2 regions of the Priestia sp. GS2 genome follow, and region 2 is predicted to be linked to the other one. Evidence: riboswitches for the same ligand, from Rfam matches in the RefSeq annotation. Region 2 holds a riboswitch; the other holds the start of a gene.
The links. A riboswitch is a leader RNA that binds a small molecule or an ion and turns the genes downstream of it on or off. The one in region 2 is predicted to bind cyclic di-GMP.
Positions count from the first base shown of each region.

Region 1: another riboswitch for cyclic di-GMP. It lies ahead of V2145_RS07985 (glycosyltransferase family 2 protein); the one in region 2 lies ahead of sinI (DNA-binding anti-repressor SinI).

Region 1 covers NZ_JAZGJX010000001.1:1,531,221-1,543,636, reverse strand. Annotated here, with positions in the region: gene V2145_RS07995 (MFS transporter) at 1-860, shown strand, start outside; gene V2145_RS07990 (hypothetical protein) at 1,075-1,569, opposite strand; cyclic di-GMP riboswitch class I at 1,754-1,838, shown strand; gene V2145_RS07985 (glycosyltransferase family 2 protein) at 1,861-3,363, shown strand; gene V2145_RS07980 (DUF523 domain-containing protein) at 3,647-4,117, opposite strand; gene V2145_RS07975 (threonine synthase) at 4,193-5,299, opposite strand; gene V2145_RS07970 (GDYXXLXY domain-containing protein) at 5,423-7,537, shown strand; gene V2145_RS07965 (hypothetical protein) at 7,673-7,807, shown strand; gene V2145_RS07960 (DUF6366 family protein) at 7,958-8,047, shown strand; gene V2145_RS07955 (MerR family transcriptional regulator) at 8,169-8,534, opposite strand; gene V2145_RS07950 (SDR family NAD(P)-dependent oxidoreductase) at 8,641-9,396, shown strand; gene anmK (anhydro-N-acetylmuramic acid kinase AnmK) at 9,446-10,597, opposite strand; gene V2145_RS07940 (GntR family transcriptional regulator) at 10,613-11,356, opposite strand; gene V2145_RS07935 (MurR/RpiR family transcriptional regulator) at 11,427-12,290, opposite strand; gene V2145_RS07930 (N-acetylglucosamine kinase) at 12,305-12,416, opposite strand, start outside.
Region 2 covers NZ_JAZGJX010000001.1:2,802,050-2,814,465, forward strand. Annotated here, with positions in the region: gene V2145_RS14285 (histidine kinase N-terminal 7TM domain-containing diguanylate cyclase) at 1-1,120, opposite strand, end outside; cyclic di-GMP riboswitch class I at 1,372-1,458, shown strand; gene sinI (DNA-binding anti-repressor SinI) at 1,485-1,616, shown strand; gene ftsZ (cell division protein FtsZ) at 2,183-3,136, shown strand; gene V2145_RS14300 (EAL domain-containing protein) at 3,186-5,666, opposite strand; gene V2145_RS14305 (ABC-2 transporter permease) at 5,808-6,416, opposite strand; gene V2145_RS14310 (ABC transporter ATP-binding protein) at 6,397-7,278, opposite strand; gene V2145_RS14315 (GntR family transcriptional regulator) at 7,278-7,655, opposite strand; gene V2145_RS14320 (immune inhibitor A domain-containing protein) at 7,779-10,118, opposite strand; gene V2145_RS14325 (YtxH domain-containing protein) at 10,638-11,159, opposite strand; gene V2145_RS14330 (5-deoxy-glucuronate isomerase) at 11,267-12,058, opposite strand; gene iolE (myo-inosose-2 dehydratase) at 12,086-12,416, opposite strand, start outside.

The DNA of each region.
Region 1 (12,416 bases), 1.3 Mb from region 2:
CCGTTGCAATGGCTTATCTTGGCGAAGAGATTGAAAGAAAAAGCTTAGGTGCAGCCATGGGCTTATACATTAGCGGAAACGCCATTGGAGCCGTAGCGGGGCGTGTCATTTCAGGAGTTGTCAACGACGCAGCAGGCTGGCATTTCTCCATTGGATTAATTGGCATTATTAGCTTAATTGCTACGGTTCTTTTTTGGCGCAGCCTCCCTCATTCTACACACTTTACACCGCGTAGCCTCAATGTCATCAGCTTAGGAAAGTCACTAATTGATCACTTAAAAGACCCTGGCTTACTCTTTTTATTTTGCATTGGCTTTTTACTATTAGGAAGCAATGTTGCTTTGTTCAATTACATTGGCTACGTGCTAACCGCTAAGCCTTACGGACTCAGCGAATCCGTTATCAGCTGGATTTTTATTATCATGATGATTGGAACATTCAGTTCAATTTGGAACGGAAAGCTCATTGATCACCACGGTAAACAGCCAATTCTGCTGATTAATCTACTCGTTGCGTTTGCAGGTGTCTGCCTTACTTTAGAGAGCCACTTACTATTAAAAATTATCGGTATCGGCCTCTTTACTTTTGGCTTTTTCGGCGCTCATTCCATCGCTAGCAGCTGGGTAGGACAGCGAGCCCTGCGCAACAAAGCACAAGCCTCATCTCTATATTTATTTTTATACTATACGGGGTCAAGCGTTGGCGGGACCTTAGGCGGAATATTCTGGTCCCACTACGGCTGGCACGGCGTCATCGGAATGATTGGCGGATTTATACTAACTGCCGGAATATTAACCGCTTGCTTATCAAAAGTAAACGTCAAATCGTCTGTTCTTGTAAAAGCAAATGAAAGCTATTAGAGAAGGTGCTATAAACAGTAAAAAGCTCTGTCATAGTGATTCACAGAGCTTTTTCCGTTTGCTATGGTTTCATATAAGAAAATTAAATTTCTTTGAGAAAGCTTAGTGCTTTGTAAAGTGACTACCTTCTTTTCCGCTTCACACCTCAGATAATAAAAGTATCGAACGATTTCATAATCACTTTTTATACAATAAAGTAGCAGATTTTTCCTCTTTACTCAAACCATTTATCACCGTCGGAAATCCACTTGTTTTGATGCAAGTCCAAGCAAAGGTCGTGGTCGTGGAAGCTAAAGTAACTTGGAAGCTTAATAGAAGAACCACCCGCTTCTAACCAACAGCTATAAAACCAGCTTGCAATAGCCTTATGTTCTGCTTCTTCAACCTCTTCGTTCTCCTCATAAAACTCCCAAAATGCGTCTTCTTCCTCTTCCAATAGATAATTGTAGTTTACTTCTTCACTAATCGTAAAGCTTCCAGCAAACTCATCGCTTCTGCACTCTTCTCCAAACACTTCATTTGCATCACGGTCCATCGAAAACATCGTAATGGACAAATCCAATACCTGTGGAAAAGCAGTAAAGTCGAGCAGATCGATTTCTGAATGGAAGGTAAATTGAGTCACCTTCCTTAGCTCATTCACAACTGACTGTGAATACTTTTCAAGCTCACGCTGGATGTGAGAAGCGTGCTGTTCACTTGTATACATAGAGAAACACCTACTTTTTTATTATATTGAATATTCTACCATATAATTTCGGGAAATATAGCATGATTTGTCGAATTAATATAAGGTATATTTACCTATTTTTATGATAGAATCTAGAAAAAGTATTCTTTATATAGGTATTTAATCTTCATTTTTGTTCTTGAAAGAAAACAAACTTTTATTTTTCAGCCAAAGGCAAACTAATCGAAAGGTTAGGACGCAAAACCTCAGATCTAACGCTTAATAGCTATGATGGCTGGGTTTCCTGATACCGTTGGAGGGGTATTAACGATGAACAGCGAAAGCATGCGTACAGGAAGTATTGGCGCTTCGTACATGAAGCCTCGAATTGTAGCTTTTATTCCAGCTCACAATGAAGAAAAGTCAATCCGAGATTGTTTGGAAGGATTAGGAGATCAACTTTTACCTAATCGAGTAGACTTGGATGTATTTGTAATTGCTGATAACTGCACCGACCGCACAAAAGAACGTGCAGAACAAGCTGCTAAAGACTTTAATTTAAACGTTAAAGTTCTTATTACGGAAAATAATAAACAACGCAAAGTTGGTGCACTGAACACAGCTTGGAAACGTATTTACGGTGATACGCTTGACTTGTATTCTAAAACTCTCACAACTTATCAACAGCTGTATAAAGAATCCATTAAAGCGATATTAGGGATGGATGCAGACAGTCGTCTGGCTCCGCAAGCCCTTATTAACCTTTGGGAAGATTTGATGACATCTCGAAATATTGGTGGTGTAATGGCAAAATATACAATGCGCATGCCCAAAAAGAAAAGCCAGCTGTCTAAAGACGATGTTCAATATGAGCAAAAGTTAGCAAGTGGTGAATACGGTGGCCCACTTACTCGTTGGTGGACCCATCAACAAAAGCAGGACATGGCTAGCTGGCTTTTAGATTTGCAATATCATGGTGGAAGTACGTACGTATTGGGAGGACAAGCAACATTATTTCGACCTGAAGCTTTACAAACAGTTGTTGAACAAAATAACCTCGATGGTCCTTGGCAAAATGATAGTGATGTTGAAGATATGCTGTTAACTTGGCAGCTTCAAAAAGCAAATTGGAAAACGTTAATTAGCCCTTCTGCCAGATGCTTTGTTGACTCCATGCGCTCCTACCATACGTTTCGTGAACAGCGAAACAAATGGAAGTCAGGAACCGTTGATCTGCTTACTAATTCTAACTTAGGTGTTAAAACACGACATAAAGGTAAGCTATGGCGCTCACAGCTAAAAACGCTTAGTGATTTGCTCATTCGCCTTTTATTTGTACTTTTGCTGGCGGTAGCGCTGGCAACAGACCAATTTTATTGGACTTGGATATGGGCTATTCCTATTGGTCTAGCTTCTATTTTAAATGTTATTTTAGCTCTGAAAACCCCAATGCATCGACCCATTGACGTTATTTTATCTGGCTTATTAATCAGCCCTGAAATTTATCTTTGGGTCAATCTCGTTACCTTTAATCAAGTATGGATAGAACGCCTTGCAGCAACTAAAAAAGACGGCTGGGCAAACCAGTATGCTGCTGAAAACGGGAAAACGAAAAGTAAGTTAACACAAGGCTTACTAAGTTTATGCCTATTTATAGCATTTGTTGTAATGTTATGTATCTATTTTAGAGATTTTCTTACATCAACACCTGTACAACAATCAATCTATCCATATTTAATGAATGGATGGATTTTATTAACCTACCTAACTATTTATCAATCCCTTTATATGATTTATCAAATTTGGACGCTTAGAAAGCGAATTGAAGCATAAGTACTCGTGAAACATCATTATGGTAAAAAGCCCAGTTTATTGTTACTGGGCTTTTTTGTAATTTACATATCATTCTACTCTTGGCAAGCTACGGACCAATTGAATGCCAAAAATGTTTTCTCTGCTAGCGGCTCTTTATCATCTTGGATACACATATTTTTTGCATGTATAAATGATTGAAAATTTAAAGTAACTGCTATTACGAAAACTCCAAAAATCATGATGGCTACTGTATAGAATTTTTTACTTTTGCGCACATGGACTCCTCACTTTTCATGCATATTTAACTTGAACTGGTGCCAAGTAGTACTTTATACTCCTCTTCTGAAAACACTTCAATGGAATGTCTTCTTAACAAAGCTGTTGTCACTCCCATTCCTACAACTTGTGTACCTTGAAACACGCCGTTGTAGATCATCGAACTTCCACATGAAGGGCTGCTTTCTTTTAACACCACGACAGTTGCGTTTAGCTCTTTTGCTATTTTAAGTGTTTGGTAAGCTCCTTTTATGTATAAACTCGTCACGTCCCTACCCGACTTTTCAATTACGCTCGCCGTTCCGTCTAACACATCTTCACCGCTTCCTCCAACAATTTCAGCTGGTTCGCGCGGCGTGGTAAAACCTCCTAAAAGCTCTGGACAGACAGGAACGGCTTTTTTCGCGTGAATCAACGATTGTATGACTGACTGTTCACAAGACGTACCGTTATACCGCACCGGCATTCCTGCTAGGCATGAGCTGACTAAAATCATCTGTCTTCCTCCAATTCTTTCAATCTCGTTCTAGAGTTTGTTCTTTTTTCTATTCAGCTTAAAACCTTTTATTCCTTACGTCACTTTAATCCCCGCTCCGCAAAGCGGAATCACGACTTTCTCTGCTGATTCACAATCATATCGCAAATACCCAGCATAATTCGCAGCTGTCGTTGGCTCAACGTAAAATCCTTTTTCAGCAAGCAACGTTCTTGCTTTTTGAATATCTTTTTCACTTACACTAATAACGTCCCCACCTGTATCTCGAATAGCTGATAAAATTTGCTTAGAGCGAGCAGGAGCAGCAATAGCGATTCCTTCTGCTAAAGTAGGCTGTCCTGAGATTGGAGTGGCTGCTTTTTCTCCTCTGTTAAATGCTTGGTGAATTGGAGAACAGTTTTTGGCTTGTACAGCGACAATTTTAGGTACTTTTTCTATTAATCCGTTGTCTTTTAGCTCATTAAACCCATAGTATGCACCTAGAAGCAGCGTTCCGTTTCCAACCGGCACAATGAGTGTGTCTGGCGCTCCGTTTAGCTGCTCCCAAATTTCGTACGCATATGTTTTAGTACCTTCATAGAAATAGGGATTATACACATGACTTGCGTAGAATTTCCCTTCATCGTGAACTGCCTTCTGAGCAGCTGCAGCAACATCTTCTCTCGTTCCGCTTACTTCTCGTATACGCGCTCCGTGAGCTTTTATTTGCGCCACCTTTTTTGGAGACGTACTACTTGAAAGAAAAATATCACAGGCAATGCCGGCTCTTTGGGCGTAGGCTGCAATGGCTGTTCCAGCATTTCCGCTGCTATCAGCAATGACACTTTCTACCTTTAGCTCTTTTGCTTTTGCAATCAATACCGCTGCTCCGCGATCTTTAAAAGAGAGTGTAGGCATCATGTAGTCAACTTTCACATACGTATTGGGTGCGTTTGGTTCCAAGCAAATAAGCGGCGTATTCCCTTCTCCCATCGTTACTTGCTTCCAGGTGTCTGCTGCTTTTGAAAAAGGTAGTGCATCAACATAGCGCCACATCGTTGGCAACTGATGATGAACGCTTGTATGTTGAAAGACTACCTTTTCTTTTAGCAAATCCAACACTCCCCCACACTTGCACTTCCATGGCATGTCCTTTACGGGGTACGTCTGATGACAATCACTGCATATGTAAGCTTCATTCATGAAAATCTCTCCTTTCATTTAACTACCTATATTATACAATAGCAGAAAAATTTCTCGCTTGTTGTCAAATTTTTCTTACCGCGCTAGTATATAGTAATATAGGCGAAAAAAAGGGGAGATTTTATGAGACAAAACCTTGTAAAGCTTGGTTATTTACTAGGTATTTCGTTACTATTGGCAGGAATACTGTATTTCTTTGCATCAAACTGGCAAGGGTTTGACCGCTATACAAAAATCGCCTTGAGCATAGCCATGATGCTGCTATTTTATGGAAGTGGCTTCATTGGTAGAATGCTGTTACCTCATCAAGCGTTTCTTAGTCATTGGCTACTTGTTGCTGGTTCTATTTCATTCGGTTTAAGTACTGCGCTCGTCGGCCAAATCTATAACACGCATGCGGACGCTTATTGGTTATTTTTCATTTGGTTTTTACCGACTGTCCTATTTAGTTTACTTACAAAATATCAGCCATTTTATGTTCTTTCGTTTCTTTTACTTCAGCTCACCATGTACTTTTATATTTCACCTACTGCCGTTTTCCAGCGAACAGAAAATGAAGAAATTTTTCTTTACCTTACAATGGCATTTGTGAACGCACTTATCTTTCTATTCGTAAAAAAGCAACATGTAAAGTCAACTATTGTAATGTACGCTGCTTTTACTATCATTCACTTTATCTTTTTAAGCATTTCACAGCCAAATTATACTGTGTTAAGCGTAAGCGTTTTGATTGCTTACATCGTTCTATTAATTGTGTCACTGTTTTATTTTTCAAAAGTGCAATCACATAAAGGATTGCTAGGAATTTCAATCGTTGCTGCTGCACTGCTCGTTGTTCAGCAAGTTTTGTGGTATCTGTTTGACAACTACAGTGAACTCACCTTATTTTTGGTACTTGGATTTGTGTTTTTATTTGTTGCAGCTAGCGTTTGGTTCATTAACTGGCTTTCTCACCACACCAATGCTCAGCAAAGATCGCTGCGTGTAATTAAACAAATTATTATCATAGGAATTACGGCAATCGCTTCTATTTTAGGTAGCATATCTATCGGTGGGCTTGTAACGCTCTTTAGCGGAGAGTATTCACAAAACTTCATGATGCTGATTGGAACAGCCATTATGCTTTCGTTTTTCTTTATTAAAGCAGCTATTCCAACCGTTAAGTATACCCTTTTTATGACGGGATTTTTAATAAGTGGGGTGTCCGCATTCTTTGTATACGATGTGCTGTTTTTTATCTATCTAGCACTCTTTGTTTCACTTATGTGGTTTGCTAAACAAACATCCTTGCGCGTAGCCATCTACACGCTTGCTCAGCTGTTGATACTTATTAAACTACCAACAACTTATTACGAAGCCATTCAATTTGATTACGTTTTAATTGCGCTTATTCTGTTAAATGTCATCGTGTATTGTTTGACAGCTTCCTTACCTTTTAAAAGAAGCTCGCTTTTGCTTACGTTTATCTTTTCACTTTCCCTTATTGGAAGCGTGAATTCACCTACTTTAAACATAACCTACAGCATCTTGTTCTTTGTGTTTTCTACGGTATTTCTCTTTAAAAGCGTGCGCAGCGGTAAAAAATTTGAGTTTACGGTTTCGATGGTTTTTTGGTTTATCTTTTTAGGAACAAAGTATTATGATTACCTCTGGGACCTTCTTGATAAATCGTTCGCGCTTTTACTATTAGGTGCATTATTTGTTGCATTTAGCTATAAGTTTGACTCTGTGGAAAAGCAACAGCCTTCTTTTATCGATCAACATAAAAAAAGAATCTTATTTATCATTGCTTTACAGCTTGTGATTCTTGGGGGATTGTTTATGAAAAATGAACTACTTCTCCAAAGTGGAAAAGAAGTGAAGCTCGAGCTAGCTCCATTAGATCCGCGTTCACTTTTGCAAGGAGATTATGTGGAATTGAACTATGAGATTTCGGAAATTGAATTAGATGATGTGAAAGACGGTGAACGGATACAGCTTGTACTTCGTAAAAATGAACAAGGGATCTTTGAGTATGCAGAGCATTATAAAACTCATGACAAATGGAATTCTCCTTATCAAGCAAAGAAAGATGATGTTCTCATAACAGGTACGTACTACAGCTGGGGAATCCAGTATGGCATTGAGCATTACTTTATTCCAGAAGGAACCGGTCAAAGAGTAGAACAAGAAGCAAAACATGCTAAAATCAAGGTTGGAAAAAATGGAGATGCGATTTTAGTAGAGGTAACACCATAACCAAGAGAACCATTCCCTGCATTCATTCGGCTAGGGAATGGTTTTTTTACTATTTTTTACCTATTGTGTTAAAATAGTCTATAAAAAGGTGTGAAGTTAATGAGTATCAATACGTATTTAATAAGGTGTTCCTTCATGATTATGCTGATATTTGGCGGTACGTTAATAATTCGCTACGCAAAAACGAACGAAGTGCTGTTGGATTCACTCTTAGCATTTAGTATGGGCGTTCTTTTTCTGATTAGCGCACTTATTTGGCGAAAAAGATGATAAAAAAGCATAGCTAATAAAGGGTAACCTCTTCTTACTCAGCTAGATATTAGATAATTAGGATGAAGCTTTTCATATAGTAAAAAGATATATAATGGAGGTGTATACATAGAGACTCGTAATAAAACTCCCGAAGATGACTAAGAAAGGATGCGTCAAACTGAAATAAAGCAGAATCCGACTGGAAACCTGCGAGACGCTATGCACCGTGCAGAAACCGGAGCTGTAGGCACTGATTGAAAAAGCACAGGAACTCTACTCCTTAGTTTGTTTATTGGATCCTTTATAGCCGCAATTATTCTTAACTAATCTCCATTGAAAAACAACGAATATACATGCTAGAAAACGTGTAGAGACGTCTCTACACGTTTTGCGTTGCTAGCACCTTTTTATAAGTTGATATTTTATGAGTTAACATCTCTTCTGTAGCAATTAAGGTTTGGAGCTGCTCTTGGATCGAGAGGTGATGATTCTCTAAAAGTTCAAGGCGAGCCTGAGCCGTCTTCTCTCCTTCTTTAAAAAGCTCCGCGTACTGTCTTATTTTCGCAAGCGGCATTTTCGTCTCTTTAAGCTTGATCACAAACTTTAGCCACGCTACGTGGTCTGCTGTATATAACCGCTCTCCGCTTGAACTTCGATCAGGCGTAATAATTGATTCTTTCTCATAATACCGTAAAGTGTGCGCGCTGATGTTTAATTCTTCTGATACTTGGCTAATTGTGTACATATATCCGCTCCTCAAAAAAAGTATATTTACGGGTTGACTTAGAGTTAACTCTAAGCAGTATACTCTTTTTATCATTAAAAAACTAGTTATCTCAAGGAGGATTTTTATGAAATATACAGTGATTACGGGCGCAAGCTCAGGAATTGGTTACGAAGCTGCGCTTGAATTTGCAAAAAGAGGGAAGCATTTAATTATCATTGCACGTCGCCAAGACAAGCTTGAAGAATTAAAAACCGCAGTGAAGGATATAAACGCAGAAGCTGATGTTGTGGTCTATACAGCAGACCTAGCCACAGTAGAAAATGCGTATACGCTATACGAAGACTTGAAAAAGTACGAGATTGAAACATGGATTAATAACGCTGGCTTTGGTAATTTTGCATCGGTTGGTGAGCAGGACTTAAACAAAATCGGTAAAATGCTTCACTTAAACATTGAAGCATTGACCATTTTATCTTCACTGTACGTTCGCGATTATGAAAACGTGGAAGGCGCGCAGCTACTCAACATTTCATCAGCTGGTGGATATAACATTGTGCCAAACGCCGTAACGTATTGTGCAACAAAGTTCTACGTAAGCGCGTTTACAGAAGGCCTTGGCCAAGAACTTCAAGGAAAAGGTGCAAAAATGCAGGCAAAGGTATTAGCACCAGCTGCTACTGAAACAGAGTTTGCCGATCGTGCTCGCGGGACTAAAGGATTTGACTACAGGGGAAATGTGCCTCAGTACCACACGGCAAAAGAAATGGCAGGCTTCTTGTTAGACCTATACGATGGAGATAAAATCGTTGGAATTGTAGACGGTCAAACGTATAAATTCGAGCTTCGCAACCCCATTTTCTCCTATGCAGGAAAGCGATAAACAAACAAGCAGCTGAATGATTCAGCTGCTTTTCTATTAGCATAATTGATCAATCAACAAAAGGTACCGGCGTAATGTTGCCTAGTACAACTGGATAATTTGCGCCAGTTGCTTTTGGCGAATTACTTGGATTCTTATGGTACGTTTCGTTCGCTAACAGCGCAAAAGCCACCGCTTCTTTTGCTTCGGATGAATAACCGATTTCCTCTTGTGTTAAAACGGCAATGCTTTCACCTACTAAACTCTTAATCATCTTCATCAGGGTAAGGTTATAGCTTCCGCCACCGCCAATAATGATTTCATCAATATCATGATTTGGTAAAATAAAACGTTGATAATGGTCAACAATTGACCTTGCTGTAAACATTGTTGCAGTTGCGATGATATCTTCACGTGGTACATCAGAGAATGTAGCCAGCAGTTTATCTACGTATTCTTTACCAAACAACTCTCTACCAGTTGATTTCGGAGGAGAGACGTTCATGTAATCATGCTCTAAGCAGTAGCCCAACATTTTTTCGTTCACTTTACCGCTCGCTGCGATTTTTCCTTCTTGATCATAAGGAATAGTAAAGAGCTGTTGGCATAGCTCATCAATGATCATATTTCCTGGTCCCGTATCAAAAGCATACATATCATCAAACAGGGCGTTTTGAGGTAAAACCGTTACGTTCCCAATTCCGCCGATATTTTGAAGCAACCTGCCTTTTTGCTTATCCCTATATAAAATGTATTCTGTGTATGGAACAAGCGGAGCTCCTTGCCCCCCAGCTGCCATATCCATGGTACGGAAATTAGATATAACTGCTGTCTTCGTCTCATAAGCAATTATAGCAGGCTCTCCTATTTGAAGCGTTGAAGCTACCAAATTGTTTTCACTAAAAGGTTGATGATAAATGGTTTGGCCGTGTGAACCGATTAAATCTAGTTTTTCTAGAGGAAAGTTTGCTTTATCACACACTTTTTTTACCGCTTCAGCAAATGCATACCCTAGCTTAAAATTTAGGCTACAGATTAACTGCACATTTGATTTTTCAACTGACAAAGCAGCTTTAATCTCGCGTTCAAGCTCTTTCGAAAAAGGGTATGTGACAAAGTCAATAATAGTTAATTCTGTATTCATGCCGCTGCCTTCTACATGAATAAGCGCTGCGTCAATTCCATCTAAGGATGTTCCAGACATCAGACCAACAATATACACATTAATCTCTCCTTTTTAAATAACCCGATCTGTGTGCAACTCTCCTATTTGTGATGATATCTTAAATCTTTCACCAGCATAAACAGAGATAACGTACTCGAAAGGCTTATTGTTTGTAAGATACGTAACCGTTTTAATCAGCAGTAACGGTGCATTCTCTTTCAAATTTAGATAATTTGCTTCCTGCTCGTTTGCAAGTGTAGCTTCGACTGTTTGTTTCACATTACCAATCTTTACGTTGAAATTTTTTTCAATAAAGTTATGGAGTGAATCTTTAATATTCGCTTCAAGCGTGTAGTCCTTATACTCCACGGGTAAAAAGACTGTTTCAAGGGCTACTGGCACGTCGTCTCCGTAGCGTATTCGCTTAATTGATATCACTTGTGAATCCTCACCCAGCGCTAAATTACGCTTAACTGACTTTGAAGGAATCATTTGCTCAATTGATAAAATATTACTGCTAGGAACTTTTCCTTGCTGCTGCATCAATGATGTAAAGCTAGTAGCCGTGACTAATTTTTGTTCAATTTTTTTATCTAATACAAATGTTCCTACTCCTCTTTCTTTTGCCAAGTACCCTTCATCCACTAATTCTTGAATTCCTTGCCTTACGGTTAATCGACTTACTGAAAATAACTCACAAAGCTTTTTCTCAGAGGGGATAGCATTTCCTGTTTTCCATTCTTTTGAAATAATTTTTTCTTTTATAATTTCTTTAATTTGATAATAGAGAGGAATAGAAGAGCTTTTATTAATCATTTGAAACTCTCCTTTTGTTACGTAGTAATGTTGTGAAATGTTGATTTCAACATTGTCAACGTACTCTTTTTTACTTTTTATGTTTTTCCGTCAATTTAGCAACCGCATCTCTAGACTGGTGTATTTCTTCAATTGTATCTTCAAAGTAATTCGATACGTATGCATAAAACAAGATATCAATTGTTAAGAATTGCGCAATCAACGACGTTGTGGCTGCGCTTCTATTTTTTGCTTCTGGTGCCCGAACGTGGTGCAGTGAAATATCAACCTTATTGGATAGTGTATTATGACCAAATCGTGAAAGTCCCACTGTCGTAATCCCCGACTCTTTCGCAATGTCTACAAGCTGGAGAACTTCTCTTGTCTCACCGCTATTTGATACGCAAAAGAATAGCGCATTTTTGTTGGATGAAGCAAGAGCTGTTGCTGTAATGTGAGAGTCTTGATGAGCACTGATGACCTTTCCAACACGTAGCCACTTGTGAGAAATATCCTCAGCAACTAACCACGAGGCTCCTACACCATATACGTAAATAACCTGCGCTTCTTTAATGGTTTTGATAAGTTCTAAAACAGTTTTTTCCTGTAAGTTTAGAGCCGTTTCTTGAATGACTTGTATGGAATTGGACACAATTTTATCTTTTATAGAATCAATCGTTTCATTTGGTTCTATATCATAAAAGCCTGTTTTTTTATCCGTGGAGATATGGGAAGATAATGATACTTTTAATTCGGCAAAACTTCCAATTTCAATAGAGCGACAAAGTCTTGTTACTGCTGAGCTACTTGCATCAGCCTGTGCTGCCAACTCGTGAATTGTCATTCGAACGACTTGTTCTGGATGATCTAAAATATATTGTGCAACCTTCCGTTCTGATTTCGGGAGCTCGTATAATGAGCTCTCAATTCTTAATAAAACATTTACAACATTCACTACAAATCACTTCCTTAGCTTTCTCTTTTAATCTTGCTACGCGCTAAGTAATAACCGCCTAACGTCGATGATTGGTCTTCTAATACAAATCCTATATCCAACTGATGGCTTTGAATCTCTTTTATA
Region 2 (12,416 bases):
GCGATCTGAGCATTTCTTCCGCTTGTCGAACAAAAAATGTGCGATTATACACTCCTGTTAAACCATCAATACTAGCAATCTTCCGAAGTTCTTCCTGCATGTTAACTCGTTCTGTTACGTCACTGAACGTAATCATTTGGCCTAGGTATACTTGGCTCGTGTTGTATATTTCCGAAAACTGAACGTGAAAGTGCTGAATGACTCCAGTTTCGTGACGGTAATCACAATCTTTCCTTTCTTGAATTACAGTTGCTAGTGCTTTATTTTCTTTTACAATGGATAGAACATGCTCACCAACCATTCTATGATGCAGCATGGGAATCACTTGACGAGCGGCATTATTAAAGTCTACCACTATGCCCTTTTGATTTAGTACAACAACGCCTTCTTTCATCGTTTCAAATACCACATCACGAGCGATAGGCACCACGTTAAAAGAACGGAACATAAAGATAGCCACCCCGTGAAACAAGCAGGTCAATCCAATGGAAACAGGTCCCAAATCAATGCCATATGGACTAAGCTTATTTAAATAAAAATAGCTGGCGATAACAGGCGTTAGCAAGCCAAATACCATTAATAAAATTTGCATTTGAAATTGAAAAGCTGATTTTCGAAGTTCCATTAATAGTACAATGACGCTAAGCATGATGCAGACAAACAAATAAAATGAATGGAGATAATGAAACGGACCTGCTACTAAATCTGCCACTGGAAAAGGCGTATCGCTTCGAAATCCCACTTTTTTATAATACAGATGATGCCACTCATTTGTATTGTGAGTGAAAATTGTAATAATTGGAACAGTAAATAAAAGATAATAAAATGCTGGATAAATCTTTTTGCCAACGTAGTTAAAGCACATTAAAACAATGAACGCTGGAATAAATGGAAGCGGTAAATACTCTATGCTTAGCCAAAACTTCACTTCTTCAATTGAAGTACTCATCATTTCAAACATATATCCAAAAGCAAAAACTGCAGACATACAGGTTAAAATGACATAATGCTTAACACCGGGGCCCTCGCGAATTTTAAAGGCACCGTATAAACTTAAAGCTAAAATAAGAACACCTGAACTTCCAACGATTACTACATATTTTAGTAGTTCACTATGCATGACCTATGACTCCATTTTCGTTAAGGTTAGCGTCCGCTATATTATTATACCGTAGCTCATTTTCCTTAGCATATATTTTTCGTTTAAATTACCTATTTTCCATCCATAAAAATCTATAATATTACATTTTATGAGTATATTTACTCATAAATAAGATATTTTTTTCAATTTTATTGAAAACTATACCATATTTCGACACCTTTTTCGTTTTTCTCATTATATACTGTCAGTGATACTAAAAAATAGTTCTCTTCAGAAAAAGGCAAACCTTTTGAAAGAAAGCGACGCAAAGCTACAGATCTAAGGTGGAAAAGCACTATGATGGCTGAGCTCCCTGAAATGGGTAGAGGAGGATATTGAAGTAATGATAAACCAAACAACAATCAGTGTAGAAGAAAATGTACAAGAATGGATTTCACTCATGCAGTATGCAAAGGAGCTTGGTCTCACAACTGAAGAGGTAAAAGATTTTTTACTTCAGAACAAATCCACATGAATAGTCCTCGTATTGCAATATAACACCTTGCGCCTTTAGGTATAAATTATCTGAAGGTTTTTTCTTGTACACTAGTAATAGCAGTAAATAAAAGGAGTGTGAAGAAAAGCTGAATCTAGCATTATTTCTCATTATTGCGGCTCTAGTATTCTATATTCTTGCTTTAAATTCTAAGATTCGTCTGCTCGAAAATCAAATTAAATCGATACCACTCACAAAAGACCAACAAGAAGCACTTACAGCCAAAACCTCTGCTATGATCGAACAAGGAAAAACAAATGTAGAAATTATAAAAGCTATCAGGCAAGATTCAGGTTGGGGTTTGCTTCAAGCAAAACAGTATGTTGATACATTCAAAAGATGACCAAAGTCGAGTTATTTGGTCATCTTTTTTGCGTTTTGATAACGTTTTTCGTCAAATACAGACAGACAACCTTAATTAATGGTACAATGGCGATAAAACAGTGAATTTAACATCATTATGTCAACGGAAATAAAGATGATGATTATTTAAACAATCACTTACCTTTTTTGAACAATCGAATGAAAGAAAGTAGGCTGAACATATGATTGATTTTGATACAGGATCTCCACTAGTGAAAATTAAAGTAGTTGGTGTAGGAGGCGGTGGAAATAATACCGTTAACCGCATGATTGAACACGGTGTACAAGGCGTTGAGTTTATGGCTGTAAACACAGACGCTCAGGCTCTTAATCTATCAAAAGCAGAAAAGCGCATGCAAATTGGCGCTGCCCTAACGCGCGGACTCGGTGCTGGTGCAAATCCTGAAGTTGGACGCGCTGCTGCGGAAGAGAGCAAAGAAGAAATCCAAGATGCTCTTCAAGGTGCCGACATGGTGTTTGTAACAGCAGGCATGGGCGGCGGAACAGGAACAGGTGCAGCACCTGTTGTTGCGGAAATGGCTCGTGAGCTCGGTGCGCTAACAATCGGTGTCGTAACAAAACCGTTCCGTTTTGAAGGAACAAAACGGACGCGTCAAGCAACAGGCGGCGTTGACGAAATGATGAACGCGGTTGATACGCTGATCGTCATTCCAAACGATCGCTTATTAGAAATTGGTGATAAGCGTACGACAATGCTTGATGCCTTCCGCGAAGCTGATAACGTACTTCGTCAAGGTATTCAAGGCATTTCGGACTTAATTTCTATCCCAGGCTTTATTAACCTTGATTTCGCTGACGTAAAGACCATTATGTCTGACCAAGGTTATGCGCTGATGGGAATTGGGATTGCAAGCGGTCCTGATCGTGCTGCTGAAGCGGCAAAGAAAGCAATTTCTAGTCCACTGTTAGACCGTTCAATTGACGGAGCACAAGGAATTCTCATGAATATTACAAGCGGCTCTAACCTCAGCTTATTTGAAGTTCAGGAAGCTGCTGATATCGTGACGTCTGCTTCTGATCAAGAATTAAACATGATCTTCGGTTCCGTTATCAACGAAGACCTTCAAGATAAAGTAATGGTAACCGTTATCGCAACTGGTTTTTCAGAAAGCTAATTAAAAACACTTGGATGATACGTCCAAGTGTTTTTTCATCTTATCTATGCTATACGTTTGGCGTTAAATACTTCATTTTCAAGTAGTCAGCCGCTTTGTCTTCGCACACAGGTTTGCTAAAGATATAGCCTTGAATAAAAGAACATCCCCGATTCTTTAAGAACGAAAGCTGCGCATGCGTTTCCACACCTTCAGCTACAACTTTCATGTTCAGCCCTTGTGCGAGGTAGAGCAGACTTTTTGTAATCATTTGATGTTTCTCATTTTCAACAACAGATTGGATAAATGTCTTATCTATTTTTAGTACGTCGAACTCCAGCTTCTGCAAGTGAGATAGCGAGCTAAACCCTGTTCCAAAATCATCTAAAGCAAACGTTACGCCCTGCTTTCTTAAGGTTGTCATCATTTCTTTCACCTGATCTTCATGATGAATGATAGAGTTTTCCGTAATTTCTAGTTCGATAAGCGAGGGATCGATGTCATAGCGTTTTAAGAGCTCTGTGATAAATTCAATAAAGTGCGGTTTCAAAAGGCGCTTCGACGATACGTTAACCGACACTGGCACAACCGTCAGCCCCAACTGCTTCCATTCTTTCAGCTGTTGACATACTTTCTCTAGTACCCAATCACCAATCTTGACAATAAGGTCAGACTCCTCAGCGACTGGAATAAACTCTCCAGGTGATACAAATCCCCGCTCTGGGTGTTTCCAGCGAATCAGTGCCTCAAAACTATCAATCTCTCTCGTTTGCGCGTTAATCTTTGGCTGATATTGAAGAAACAGCTCATTGCGTTCAAACGAACTGCGCAGCTCTTTTTCTAAATGAAAGCTTGTATACATTTGACTATCCATACAAGGTGAATAGAGCTGCCATTCATTTTTCCCTAGCTCTTTTGCTCGATGCAAGGCAAGGCTGGCATTTTTCAAAAGAGTTTTCGCATCTTCTCCATCACGTGGATAAATTGCAATCCCCATACTTGTTGTCGTATGCAAGTCAAGTTCATCCATTTTAACTTCCTTTTCTACCTGTTCAAAAAGCTGTTTGGCAATTGGCATACAATCTTCCAAGCAGTTTGCTGATTCAAAAAACAGTGCAAATTCATCTCCACCGATTCGCGCAAGAGACCCTTTCCCCTGTGTTTTTTGTTGAAGCCGAAGCGCTATCTTTTGCAGCATGCGGTCACCTATATCATGACCTAGGTTATCGTTTAAATGCTTGAAGCGATCAAGATCAAGATAAAAAACAGCAATAGAAGCCTCGTTGTTTTTAGCATGCGTAATTACTTCAGTTAATGTTTGTTCAAACTTACGGCGATTCGGTAAATTGGTTAAGTAATCATAGTGTGCTAGATATTCAATTTCGTCTATATAATGCTTTTTCTCCGTAACATCTTCTATAATTCCATCTAATCGAATGACGTTTCCCTTTTCATCGACATCAGGAACTATCTGATCTTTTAACCATTTAACATTTCCTTTTTTCGTAATAATACGGTAGTAATGACAGATAGGGTCACCCTTCATCAACTTTAATTGTGCTAACTCTACTTTTTCTAAATCATCAGGATGTACACGCTCTTTCCAAAACGATCGATTTTCAATAATCTTTTCTATTGACTCCTCATAGATATCGGCAATGCCATCAGAGCAAAACGTCACTTTGCTTTCACGCACATCTGCTGACCATATCCCAACTTCTAAATTAGCTTGCCTCACAGAAAACCTCTGTTTAACCTGCTTAAACTGTTTTTTTATATGATGTATTTCAGTTACATCATATACAACACCAAGAAGCTGCACAACTTGATTTTGCTCATTCATGACGGGGTCTGCTTTTTCAAATACGATACGTAAATCACCATTTGGTTGTATTAAACGATATTTAATACTATAGCTATCACCCCTGTTAATAGCTTGTTTGACAGTTTGATTCATATATTCTTGATCATCCGGATGAACAAACTCCAGCACTTTATCATATGAAGGAAGAAAACCGCTATGTTCTTTAACTCCAAAAATTGAATGCATTTGTCTCGACCAGCAGAATCGATTTTCTAGCACATCATAATACCAGCTTCCGATATTCGCTAGCTTTTGTTCCATATCCAGCTGGTTTTGAAGCGTTAATAAATGCCACTGCTCTTCCGCCTGTTTTTTACAGATTGCATACACCGCTTGTAATTGTTCATGGATAAAGACTGGAATATAACTCACCATCATCCTCATATTCTTGCCACACTTTGTTTTTAACATTGCTGTAAATTGGACAACTTCACCGTTCAGTGCATATGCAAAATACTTTTCATGATCTAATCCGTACTTTGCAAGTTGAAAAAAAGAGATTCGTCCTTGCACTTCAGTACATACAAAAGCTGAAGCTTGTTCGTTATAAAAAAGTAAATCCCCTTTTTTATCCAACAAAAAAATAGCATATGAGCTAGCTTCTATGAGTGCTGTATTAAAAGTATGAACGTTCATCGCGCCTTGTCTACTAGAGGATACGATGTGATTTAAAAATGAATCATGCATCTAGTTCTCTTTTCTCCTCGCTCTATCAGTCTTATTTTTAATTGTAAAGGTTCAGTTTCATTTTGCAAGACTATCCTTACAAAACTGTTATTATTTTCTTAAGAATAGTATGTTCATTGAGAGCTAGAGAAAAGGAACCACTTAACATGTTTTTTGTTTATAGATAAAAATCGATGTAAGCCACGATAAGAGGTAGAGAAGTAACGCAGGTAAAAGAACAAACAGATAAAGGTCTGAAACATTAAAAGACATGATTGTGCGTGCAACGTTAATTACTTGTTCCTGTAGATTATGAACAAAGGTATTAGCAATAATCATATAGATAACAAACAGCCCAATAAAAGCTATTCCTAAATATTTGCTGTGAAAGATATACGAAACTGGAAAGGCAATGGAAACAAAGATCAAAACGACGCTGATACTAAACACTAATTGCCCCCACTGCATCCCTTCACCATGAATAATCCGGTTTGAAATAGCAATGACCAAAAGCGTAATAACTGCAAACAGGAACGCACCAAGGTATTTAGCTGATACAATCTCTTTACGTGTGTACGGAAGTGAGTTTAGCAAAAGCCGCACAGCGGATTTCTCATCCTCTGAAAAAGCATTCATGATGAGTGCAATGCTAAAGATAATACCTACCCAAGTAGTCGACGTATCAATTAGTAAATAGATAAATAAGATCGGTAGTAAAATAATAAATACATTTCTTTGTAATAAAAAGTCTTTACGAATAAGCTGTAGCATGTTCACGCTCCCCCTTTTTTGTATAGAACATAATGTCCTCAAGCGTCGGCTTTTCAATGAGCACTTCTGCACCGAAGATATCGTGTACGCGGTCCTTTTTGTTAGTGAGCGCTTCAAACCCATGATTAGACGTTTGAATGGCTAGAAATTCTTTTTTCGTGTCACGATCTAATAAATCAACTGCCCCTTTTACGAGGGCGTATTCTTCAAAGATTTGATGGTGCTCTTTTGTAAACATATGCTGTCCGTTATGGATAAAGGTAATATAGTCTGCGATTTTATCTAAATCTGTGGTGATATGCGTGGAGAAGAAGATTGTTTTCTCATGATTGAGCATGAGCTCTTGTAGAATCTCTAACAGCTCTCTTCGAAAAATGGGATCTAAGCCAGATGTTGGCTCATCCATCACAATTAAATCTGCATGATGAGACAATGCCATCGTTAAAGAAGCCTTCATCAGCATCCCTTTTGAAAATGTTTTGATTTTTTTACGTAAAGGCAATTCAAAGCGTTCCGCGTACTGTGTAAACAACGTATCATCCCAGTTTCTGTACATGGGCTTAATAATACGATGAAGTTCACGTAACGTAATGTTTTCGTAGTACATATTTTCATCGCATACAAATCCAATCCGTTGTTTGATCTCTTTCTCATGCTTGATGTAGTTCAAGCCAAATACAGAAATGCTCCCTCTATCAGGCTGTAATAGATTCATAATCATTTTAATAATCGTCGACTTTCCTACTCCGTTTCCACCAATTAATCCTGTCACAAAACCTTTGTTTACTGACAGAGATAAATCCTTTAGCTGAAATCCGTTAAAGGACTTGGTTACATTATTCAATTCAATCACGCTATTCATTACCTTTCCTCCTCATATAAAATAATTAAAAGCTCTTGAAGTTCCTGCAGCTCAATTCCAATCCCCTTGCTGTTTTGAATGGCAGCTGCTAATTGTTCTTCGATAACTCTTCGCTTTCGCTCCCGAATCATCTCATGATTTTGTTCCGAAACAAATGAGCCTTTTCCCACAATTGAAAAGATAAACCCACCCTTTTCAAGTTCTTCATAAGCACGCTTGGTTGTAATGACGCTAACACCTAAATCCTTAGCAAGCTGACGCATCGATGGTAACGAGGTTCCCGGTTTTAATTCATCCGCTAAGATTTGCTTTTGAATCTGATGGTAAATTTGTTCATATATAGGCTCTTTTGACTGATTTGAAATTACAATATGCATATTCATACCTCTTTTAAATAATGTATATATACTTTATATACATTATATACACATTGTGTTCCTCATTTCAATATTTTCCATAGAAAAAAGCGGTAAGTTTTTCACTTACCGCTTCTGAATCTCTTATTTATGAATCCAAACCGCGCCAGCTGAATTATCTTTCGCTTCGCCAATTACATCGATTTTCAAACCGTGTTTTGGAAGGATGCGGCCTGCATCTTTAATACGATCATCGATATAAGAACGACGGTCGTTAAAGCTTGTTACGCCTTTTGCTTCTTTAGAAGAGATTGTTCCATTTGTTGCATGTGTATATGTCCATGGAAGCGTTGAATCAAATGAGAACGCAGCGTCTGCAATTTGATAACGCGTTGTGTTTGCCGTTGTGCTAATTCCGTTTCCATTAAAGTATAGAACCTTTTTAGGATGTGAATCCACAACCCCTAAGAAACCTTCACCAGGGTGCTGTCCAACCCAGTTATCTAAGTAGCTATCATCAGCATACCACAATAGCATTCCAGTATTGTACTTCGCTCCGCGCGCAAATTGCAGCGCTTTGTCATTTCCAGCGTAGTTTCTCCACTCAACGTAGTAGTAGTTATCCTTGTACATTAAACCATCTGTTTGCTCGAATCCGTCTAGTGTAAACGTTGTTTGTCCTTCTGCATCATCTGTAAATATTACTTTACCATCTACAACAAGTGATGCGTTATCAAGGCCAAAACCTTCTAGCGCTAGTCCACCATCCGTTACGTATTCAAACTGAAGCTTGATTTTCTTACCTTTAAATTGACTTAAATCATAGCTTACATCTACCCATTTACCATTTGTTGTTTCAGCCGAATGATCAGCGTTATTTGCTTTATCACCAATTGTATCTAAAAGAACCTTAGATCCATCTGGCAAAATAGCATTTACATATAAGTAATCATATTCTGCTTCCACTTCATAGTTTGCTTTAAAATCAAATGACGCTTTTGTTGCATTTGTTAAATCTAACTCTTTTGTTGTCATTGCTGTGCGCAGGTCGTCACCTTTTTGACTGTAATAAAACTTCTTACCGAAATCAGTTTTCATCCCTTGCACGGCTTTTTGAGGAAGATTAATCTTCACAATACCTGGGTTTTTAGATTTCGTTACGCTTTGATCAATGATGCTTACAGCGCCAGTCTTGTTAATATCTTTTAAATCCATTTCTTTAATGTTTGCCCAGTTTCCTCCCATTACCTTTTGGAAGAACTCTTTGTTTTGCGGAGAGAAACTCGTTGGCTCTGTTCCAGCAATTTCTCCAGCCCAGCTTCCACCACTCATGATAGACCATACTCCAACCGGCTCACCTTGACCAGAGTATTGCGTATCGTACTCATCTGGAAGACCTAAGTCATGACCATACTCATGAGCGAAAACACCAACCGCTCCGTCTTCCGGCTGAATTGTGTAATCATAAGCAGAAATGTCAGTACCAGGTACTTTATAAGGCTGACCTAGCGTCCAACGGTGTGACCAAATTGCATCATTTCCTAACTTACCGCCACCTGCTTCTTGCCCTGTACCAGCGTGGATAATCATTAAGTGATCAACTAAACCATCCGGCTCGTTTAGGTTGCCGTCACCATCTAAATCATATTGATCAAATTGATCAAATTCCTTTAGATTAATGCCGCTTTTAACAGCTTCTTGAAGCGCTTCTTTTACAAGGTCACGAGGCCCTTTTGGCCCAAGGTTATCATGGCCACCTTTTGGATTATCAGCACCATATTCAGCAGCATTTCCTTTAACTGTTAACCACTCTGATACCGTTCCGTCCATTGTATAGCTTCCGCCAGATTGCTCTTCGTAATATTGCTTGAATGTTTGAACTTTGTTACCGTTAAACAACTTGAATTCTTTATCACCAAACATTAATTTTTCATAATGGTTACGGTTAAAGTCATCAGCGTACATATAACCAGGCTCTTGAACCACGTTATTATGCTTAAAGTCCGCAAATTCAACTAACAGGACAAGCACTTTGTCTGTACGAACTTTACCGTTATATTTTGCATCTTTAGCAGGTTGAACTTTTACTCCGTCACCTTTTCCTTTTGTGACAGCGTTCATGTTCACGTTCTTTGCTTCTTTTACTTTTTCCACATTTTTCGCACGTGCTTGCTTTGCTTTAAGATCAATTTTATTTGGTTTTTGACCTTTCATACTCTCTTTGTGACTGTCTTTATTCTCTATGTATGCTTGGACAGCCTTCTTCACTTCTTGATTTGATGCTTTTTTCGAAATGATGCCTTGCTGCTGCAGCGCCTTTCCTAATCGTTCTTCTGGAACGATATTCATATCAAGCGGTGGACTTTCAAGCTGATCAGCTGTTTTCGCTGATGCACTTGTGGCGTTAAACAGCGGAAGTCCTCCACCGATTGCAACGGTCGTTGCTAGCAACGATGTTCCTAGTACTTTTTTCCATGTAACCAAAGATAATACCCCCCTCAAAATTATCACACTATTAGCAAAATTTATTTTAATCTGAAGTTTCTTGTCGGTCAATAGTTTTTTGCTTTTGTAATAAAGCATTACACACCGCTAAAATCCTACATATTTCTCTATTTAGGTCGTCTTACAACTCGACATTATAGGCTAAAAAGAGGATAAAAATTGTAAAAAAACTGTTAAAATATAACTATAAGAATATTAAACAGACCTATTGAACTATAAGTTGTTTTGTTATGGGTATATATTATTATTTTAAAAAATTTCGTATTCCGGAGATTTTCATATAAAAGAGACTGAGACATAGCTAAATGATTTCCTCTCAAAGACGAAGCCTGACGCTTCTACAATCGCCAGGCTGTAAGAGCAATTTAATTCGTTCCATTACGCTACAAACACTCGCTTTTCAAACCAACAAAAAAACATCCGAGCTATCGCAAGTTAATTTACTTGTGATAGCTCGGATAAATGACTGAAATACTGATGTCCCAGCCTTTTTGTGTTTTATTGATAGTAGGCTGGTTTGTTTGGTATTGTTTCAGGCTGAGGAGTTGGGTTTTTTTTGAGCTCAGGGTTTGTCGGAGTAGCCACTTCTTCACCAGCCTGCTTTACTTTATCACCGATTTCTTGCAGGTCTTCTTGTACAGTTTGCGCAGACTCTACTATTTGAGAAGACTCTTCTTTAATAGACTGTACGGAACCATTTAGTTCATTGTTCACTTTCTCATATAAGCTCTTAAGATCTGACGTTACTTCTTTAATAACACCTGAAGCTACTTTAATGCGATGCTGCCATTCACCTTTTACCTCAGACGGGTTCTCTCGTAAACGCGTGACAAAATCTGTTGTCGAACTTTTAGCGCACTGTGCGCCGGATATAACCTTTGTTCGGGTACGCTTATCCACCAGTGCTACCACACCTCCAACAGCTGCTCCTACCGCAATACCTGTTAGAAGCTTGTTTCCCTTTTGAGAAGGATCTTGCCCTTGAATCGCCTGTGTTTCCTGAGTCGTTACCTGCTTCATCTTATCCACTCTCCCTTTTCAATCAAAGTAGTTGTTAGTGTAGATATTCCCCTTTTCTTTCCTCATAAACTGTGAAAAAACGCCCAACTTTTGTTAGGCGCTTTTCACTACTCTTTTTCCGGCCAAATTTTGGCTCCAGGCTCAAGTAACCACTCATGTTCCTTTTCCATAATGCGCGCATTCCACGGATTACCGTCAAGGTGACGAATCATCCAACAAAAGTACATTGCATACCCTGGAGCGGTCGCTTGAGGATGGTCTAGTTCTCCCGGGATGGTGATAAAGCTATTATGAACAACGCGATGAGCATCTTCACCAACCATTGCACAGCCAAACCCTTGAGGCTTATTAAAGCGATAGTAATAAACTTCCGGCTGGTCATGATGATGGGGAGGATAGCTCGACCACCTACCTGGATAAGAAATCACTTCACCAATAACCATATTTGAATACGGCGCGTTATTGTAATCAAATATGGTACGAATTACTCGCTGAGCTGTTCCGTCCCATACACCTTCTCCCGCTACTTCACTTTGACAATCTGAAGGTATATAAAGCTTAGAAGAAAACATACGATCATTGTCTGTTTTTTGAACAAGGAATTCACTTTTTCTAAGCGACGTAATTTTCACTTCATTATCGCATGCAACGTGAAGGCACCATGGATCTTCTTCAAACACGCTTTCACGCTCTATCTCTTGGACATTACCATCCCACTCAATGCGGATTTTCCCTTCTAATAAAAGTACTGCTGTTTCTTTCTTCGAATCTCGCAATACTTGCTCCGCACCTTCTCTTAAACTATAGATTCCGATATCAAGCATCATATTCTCATGCTTGCTTGCCATATTCGTTAATTCATTGTAGCCTTCTTTTAACTGTCCAAGCTTTTCAAACATTTCTTCCAGCTCCTTACGTTACCTACTTTATAGTCCACTTTTTTCTTTAATAAATTGACGTGCTTTTAACGCATATTCAAACGGATTAGCAATAGCGGGATCTTGTTCGGCTTCAACTACAAACCATCCCGCGTAATCAGACTTAGCAAGCTCTGCAAAGATTGGATCAAAGTTGATGCTCCCGTCTCCTGGTACAGTAAATGCTCCCTGACGAACCGCTTGTAAAAAACTCCATTTCTTCGCTTTCACAGCTTCGACTACGTCGCGTCGCACATCTTTTAAATGAACGTGCTTAATACGTGGCAGATACTTTTTTAAAACATACAGAGGATCTTCACCTGAAAACACTAGATGTCCC